Regions from separate parts of the Actinoplanes sp. NPDC049548 genome, predicted to be linked through region 2. Evidence: riboswitches for the same ligand, from Rfam matches in the RefSeq annotation. Region 2 holds a riboswitch; the other holds the start of a gene.
What was found. Region 2 has a riboswitch for thiamine pyrophosphate ahead of thiE (thiamine phosphate synthase). Riboswitches for the same ligand answer to the same signal wherever they lie in the genome.
Positions count from the first base shown of each region.

Region 1: it holds a riboswitch for thiamine pyrophosphate, as region 2 does, so the genes downstream of both, AB0J80_RS09745 (ECF transporter S component) here and thiE (thiamine phosphate synthase) in region 2, are expected to answer to the same signal.

Region 1 is NZ_JBFAPM010000003.1:536,399-539,598, reverse strand. Features, by position in the region: gene AB0J80_RS09750 (ABC transporter ATP-binding protein) at 1-644, opposite strand, end outside; gene AB0J80_RS09745 (ECF transporter S component) at 648-1,235, opposite strand; TPP riboswitch at 1,301-1,407, opposite strand; gene AB0J80_RS09740 (alpha/beta hydrolase) at 1,472-2,287, shown strand; gene AB0J80_RS09735 (DUF6328 family protein) at 2,362-2,886, shown strand; gene AB0J80_RS09730 (hypothetical protein) at 2,864-3,200, opposite strand, start outside.
Region 2 is NZ_JBFAPM010000005.1:248,651-251,850, reverse strand. Features, by position in the region: gene AB0J80_RS13015 (ATP-binding cassette domain-containing protein) at 1-1,010, shown strand, start outside; TPP riboswitch at 1,056-1,167, shown strand; gene thiE (thiamine phosphate synthase) at 1,161-1,805, shown strand; gene thiO (glycine oxidase ThiO) at 1,802-2,830, shown strand; gene thiS (sulfur carrier protein ThiS) at 2,827-3,027, shown strand; gene AB0J80_RS12995 (thiazole synthase) at 3,029-3,200, shown strand, end outside.

The sequences.
Region 1 (3,200 bases), on a different contig from region 2:
CCGCCGCCCGGCGCGAGCACCACCACCCGGTCGACCAGGGGCAGGGCCTGCTCGACCCGGTGCTCCACGAGGATCAGCGTCGTGTCGCGGTCCCGGGCCCGGGTGATCGCCTCGCGCACGAGGTCCCCGCCCGCCGGGTCCAGGTTGGCGGTCGGCTCGTCCAGCAGCAGCAGGCCGGGGCGCAGGGCCAGGACGCCGGCGAGCGCCAGGCGTTGCTGCTCGCCGCCGGAGAGGGCGCCGGTCCGGCGGGTGATCGGGTACGGGAAGCCGACCCGGTCGAGGGCGTCACTGACCCGCGGCCAGATCTCGCCCGCCGGCACGCCCCTGTTCTCGAGGCCGAACGCCACGTCGTCGCCGCTGCGGGCCATCACGAGCTGGGTCTGCGGGTCCTGGAACAGCAGGCCCACGCCCTCGCGGCTCTTGCGGGGGTCGAGCCCGTCGATCTCGGCCGTGCCCTCGGACTCGCCGGAGTCCTCGGGCAGCAGGCCCGCGAGCGCGGCCAGCAGGGTGCTCTTGCCCGCCCCGGAGGGACCCAGCAGGAGCACCCGCTCGCCGTGCCGGATGCGCAGGTCGACGCCGCGGACCGCCCACGACCGGCGCCCCGCGTGCCGCCAGCCGAAGTCCCGCAGGACGACCTCCGCCATGGCTCAGACCAGGGCCCGGTCCCGGCCGGCCGCGAACCGGTCGAGGACGCCGGTCGGGGCCAGTGCCCGGACCAGCGCCCAGCTGCCCGCGCCCGCGACGATCGTGGTGCTGACGACGGTGATCACCGCGTACGGGATGCGGTAGTCCCACAGGTCGTAGGCGGAGTTCCAGGCGAAGAAGTCGAACAGGGCGGCGCTGAGGCCGGTCAGGGCCCCGGCGAGCAGGGCGGCCGGCAGCTTCCAGGAGCGGTAGAGCAGCAGCGCGAAGGCGAGCTCCGCACCGAGGCCCTGGACGAGGCCCTGCGGGATGACCATCGCGCCCCATTTCGCGCCGAGCAGCGCCGAGATGATCGCGGCGACCGTCTCGGTGTAGAGCGAGGCGCCCGGCTTGCGGATGATCAGGCCGGCGAGCACGGCGGGCATGAGCCAGACGCCGTACAGCACGGTCTGGGCCGGCGGGAAGAAGCTGAACGCGCCCTCGGTGGCGCTCCAGAGGAAGTTCCAGGCATAGAAGATGACGCCGAACGCGACGGCGATGACCGAGGCGATCACGATGTCGATCGTGCGCCAGTAGGGGACGTGACCCTTCATGTATCCCTCCCAGGGAAACCGGGAGGAGACGCACGCCACGGACCGGGCGGACCCGGACGTGGCGCGGCTGGAGAAGACCGAGCTCCCTGCGCTGGCATTACCCAGATCAGGTTCGAGGGTCTGCGGGTGTTACGCCGCACTCTCAGCGCTTTGCGCTCCCCTGTCGGATGAAGTTGCATGTGTTTCGATGACGCTAACACCCGGTACGGCGTGCCGAACAGCGTAGGAGGCGTCACATGGAGATCAAGGCCCGCGGGCTCACCTTCGACGTGGTCGCGGACGGGCCGGAGGGCGGCGCGCCGGTGCTCCTGCTGCACGGCTTCCCGCAGGACCACCGCGAGTTCGACCTGATCCTGCCGCGGCTGCACGAGGCGGGGCTGCGGACGTACGCCCTGGACCAGCGCGGCTACTCGCCGGGAGCCCGCCCCGCCGCGGTCGCCGACTACCGGCTAGCCGAGGCGGAAGCGGACGCGGTGGCGGTGCTGGACGCGCTCGGTGTCGAGCAGGCGCACGTCGTCGGCCACGACTGGGGTGCGCAGGTGGCGTGGCTGCTGGCGGCCCGGCACCCGCAGCGGGTCCGTACGCTCACCGCGATCTCGGTGCCCCACCCGCGGGCGATGGCCGACGCGCTGAGCAACCAGCTGTCCCAGAAGCTGCGGTTCGCGTACATGGGCGTCTTTCGTGCCTCGTTCGCCGAGCGGTTGCTGCTCGCCCGCGACGGCGCGGTCCTGCGGCAGATGATGCGCCAGATCGGGCCGCGCGCCGCGATGTACGCGCGGGCGATGGCCGAGCCGGGCCGCCTCACCGCGACCCTGAACTGGTACCGGGCGCTGTCCCGCGGCCAGCTCGCCGACGTCGGGAAGATCAGCGTGCCCACCACGTACGTGTGGAGCGACGCCGACCCGGTCGTCGGCAAGTCGGCCGCGGAGGCGACCGCCGCCTGGGTCGAGGCCGACTACCGCCTGGTCACCCTGCGCGGCATCGGCCACTGGGTGCCCGAGGAGGCGCCGCACGCGCTGGCCGAGGTCACCCTGGCGCGCATCGGCGTTTGACGCTGTCCGGGAACGGGAATGCGGCGCCCAGGTGACGGGGAGGGGACGACCAGATGGCCGCCGAGAAGCGCCGGATGAAGAACGAGACGGAGAAGCAGCGCTGGGACCGCAACTTCGGGGACCTGCTCCAGGAGCTGCGCGTCGCCCAGACCGGTGTGCAGATCCTCTTCGCCTTCCTGCTGACCCTGCCGTTCAGCAACGGCTTCGGCAAGACGACCGACTTCCAGCGCGACACGTATCTGGTCGCCCTCATCACCGCCGCGTTCGCCACCGCCATGATCATTTCTCCGGTGGCGTTCCACCGCGCGCTGTTCCGCCAGGGCCGCAAGCCGGAACTCGTCCGTTACGCACACCGGATGGCCACCGGCGGCCTCGCGTTCATGCTGGTCTCGATGGTCAGCAGCGTAATGCTGATCACCGACTACCTGCTGAACATCTGGGTGGCCGTGGTCCTCACCGTGGTGACCGGCGCGTTCTTCCTCACCTTCTGGGCCGCGATCCCGTTCGCCCGCCGCAACTGGCTCGACGAGGACTCCGAGGAGGAGGACGAGCGGTTCGCCGAGGAGGCGGCCGAGCCTAACGTGCCTTCGCGGGCCTGAGTCCCAGGTCCCGCAGCTCCAGCTCGGCCAGCGCGTCGACGGCGGCGGCGTCGCCGTTGCGCCACGACTGCGCGATGTCCGGCCCGAGCTTGGCCAGCTGGTCGAGGGGGCGGCTCGCCAGGGCGCGCAACGCGAGCAGGTCGCGGCCGGCCGGCTCTTCGAGTACCAGGGCTGCCACGCCGGCGCGGCGCATCCAGCGCAGCCGCAGCGGCAGCCAGAGGAAGAGCACCAGCGCCAGCGGCACCGCGACAAGCAGCAGCGCGATGGTCAGCGCCAGGTCCCCGACGATCTCCTGCTGCTGGCGGCCGGCCTCG
Region 2 (3,200 bases):
TCTCGCACGACCGCGAGCTGCTGGCGCAGACGGCGACCCGGGTGGTGGCGGTCGAGGGCGGCAGCGCGTGGACCCATCCCGGCGGGTTCGCCTCCTGGCACGAGGCTCGCGCCAACCGGCACGAGCGGCTGCTGGAGCTGCGCCGGCGGTGGGACGAGGAGCACGAGAAGCTGCGCGAGCTGGTGTTCACCCTGAAGCAGAAGGCGACCTTCAACGACGGTATGGCGTCGCGGTACCAGGCCGCCCAGACGCGGCTGCGCAAGTTCGAGGAGGCCGGTCCGCCGCCGCTGCCACCCAAGGAACAGTCGCTGCGGATGAACCTGCGCGGTGGGCGTACCGGAAAACGGGCCGTGGTCTGCACCGACCTGGAGCTGGAGGATCTGACCTTTCCCTTCGACCTGGAGATCTGGTACGGCGACCGCGTCGCCGTCCTGGGCGCCAACGGCACCGGCAAGTCGCACTTCCTGCGGCTGCTCGCGGCCGGCGGCACGGATCCCGAGGCCGACAACAAGCCGGTCGACGGCGCGCCGCTGGCCCACGTCGCGCACAACGGCATCGCGCGGCTCGGCGCCCGGGTGCGGCCCGGCCACTTCTCGCAGACCCATGACCGGCCGGAGCTGCTCGACCGCACGCTCGTCGACATCCTCTGGCGCGGGGACGAGCACCGGTCCGGATTGGACCGCGCGGGCGCGATGAAGGCGCTCAACCGGTACGAGCTGGCGGCGCAGGGCGACCAGCGGTTCGGCACGCTCTCCGGTGGGCAGCAGGCGCGGTTCCTGGTGCTGCTGCTGGAGCTGTCGGGTGCCACGGTCCTGCTGCTGGACGAGCCGACGGACAACCTGGACCTGGCGTCGGCCGAGGCGCTGGAGGAGGGCCTGCAGGCGTTCGAGGGCACGGTGATCGCGGTCACGCACGACCGCTGGTTCACCCGCGGCTTCGACAGGTTCGTGCTCTTTCAGGGCGACGGTGAGGTCGTGGAGACCCCGGAGCCGGTCTGGGACGTCCGCTGACGGGTCTTTACGCGGACGGCGGCGCGGCGTTAGGGTCGGCGTCGGAACCAACCCCACGGGAGTCCGGTGCACCGGGCTGAGAGGGGGGCTGACGCGGCCCCCGACCGTCGAACCTGATCCGGGTCATGCCGGCGCAGGGAGGAGTGCGTTGTGGACCCTGTTTTCCCGTGTCTGCATGTCGTCACCGATGCCCGTCCCGGTCGTGATCCGCTCGCCGTGGTCGCCGCCGCGGTGGCCGCCGCCCAGCGGCTGGGGGCGGCTGACCGGCTCGCCGTTCAGGTCCGCGTCGAGGACGACGTCACCGACCGGGTCCTCTTCGAGCTGGCCTCCGAGGTGGTCGCGCGGTGCCGGCCGGCCGGCGTGCGGGTCCTGGTCAACGACCGGTTGCACGTCGCTCTGGCGGTGAACGCCGACGGCGGTCACGTCGGCGCCGACGATCTTCCTGTCGCGGCCGCGCGCAAGGTGCTGGGCGATCGCGGCGTGCTCGGCGCCACCTGCCGCGATCCCGCCGCGGCGCGGGCCGCGGTGGCCGCCGGCGCCACGTACCTGGGTGTCGGCCCGGCCTTCGCGACGGTCACGAAGAGCGGGCTGCCGGCGCCGCTCGGGCCTGCGCGGATCGGCGAGGTGGCAGGTGCCGTGCCCGGCGTTCCCATCGTGGCGATCGGTGGGGTCACTGTGGACAGTGCCGCCGATCTGGTACGGGCGGGAGCCACCGGCGTCGCCGTGGTGGGTGCCGTCGCGAACGCCGGGAACCCCGAGGAGGCCACCGAGCGGCTGCTGAAGGTGCTTACGTGAAGCAGGTCACCGTGGTGGGCGGCGGGATCATCGGCCTGGCCGTCGCCTGGCGCCTGCGGCAGCGCGGGGTGCCGGTGACCGTGTACGACGGCGGCACCGACGACGCCGCCTGGTACGCGGCCGCCGGCATGCTCGCCCCGGCCGGGGAGACGTCGTTCGGGCAGGAGGCGCTGACCGCCCTCATGGTGGAGTCGGCGTCCCGGTGGCCCGCCTTCGCCGCCGAGCTGCAGCAGGAGACGGGGCTCGACGTCGGCCTCGACGCGCGGGGCACGCTGGCCGTCGCGCTGACCGGCGACGATCTGGCCGAGGCGCGGCGGCTGTGGGCGTACAGGGAGGAGCACGATCTCAAGGTGCGCCGGCTGCTGCCCAGCGCCGTCCGCGACCTGGAGCCGGCCCTTTCTCCGCGGCTGCGGGGTGGGGCGTACATCCCCGACGACCTCCAGGTCGACCCCCGGCGGGTGGTCGCGGCGCTGCGTGCCGCGCTGGGGGAGGCCGTGGTGCCGGGGCGGCTCACCGAGCTGCCGCCCGGGCCGGTGGTGGTCGCCGCCGGCACCGGCACCGCCGCCCTGACCGGCCTGCCGGTGCGACCGGTGAAGGGCCTGGTGCTGCGCCTGCGCGGGGAGCCGGGGATCCTGCGCCACGTCATCGTCGGGTACGCGGACGGGCGGCACGTCTATCTCGTTCCCCGCGCGGACGGCGAGGTCGTCGTCGGCGCCACCCAGGAGGAGCGCGCCGACTTCGCCGTGAGCGCGGGTGCGGTCCTCGACCTTCTGCGTGCCGCCACGGATCTCGTGCCGGAACTGGCCGAGCTCGAGCTCGCCGAGACCGTGGTCCGCCACCGGCCGTCCACACCGGACAATGCGCCCCTGCTCGGGCGCCTGCGCGACGACGTAGTCGTGGCGGCCGGACACCACCGCAACGGGGTGCTGCTCGCGCCCGTCACCGCGGATCTCATCGCCGGCCTGGTCGTCACCGGCCGGCCCGATCCTTCGCTCGCCGCGTTCGCCCCCGGGAGGTTCGCATGAGGGTCACCGTCAACGGCACCGGCCGCACCGTCGACGCCGGCAGCACCGTCGAGCGGCTCGTCGCCGCCGTCACCGAGGCCCGCCGCGGCGTGGCGGTCGCGGTGAACGGCGAGGTCGTGCCCCGGTCCGCGTGGCCGGGAGCCCAGTTGTCCGAGGGTGACCGCGTCGAGGTCCTCACCGCCGCCCAGGGAGGCTGACGTGGGAGACCTCCTCGGGGAGTCGCGGCTCATCCTCGGCACCGGCGGCGCGGAGAGCCTGGCCGCGCTGGAGGCGGCGATCGTGGCCTCCGGCACGGAGATGGTCACCGTGGCCCTGCGCCGGGTGGACGCCGCCGGGCCCGGCCTGCTGCCGCTGCTGGACAGGCTCGGCA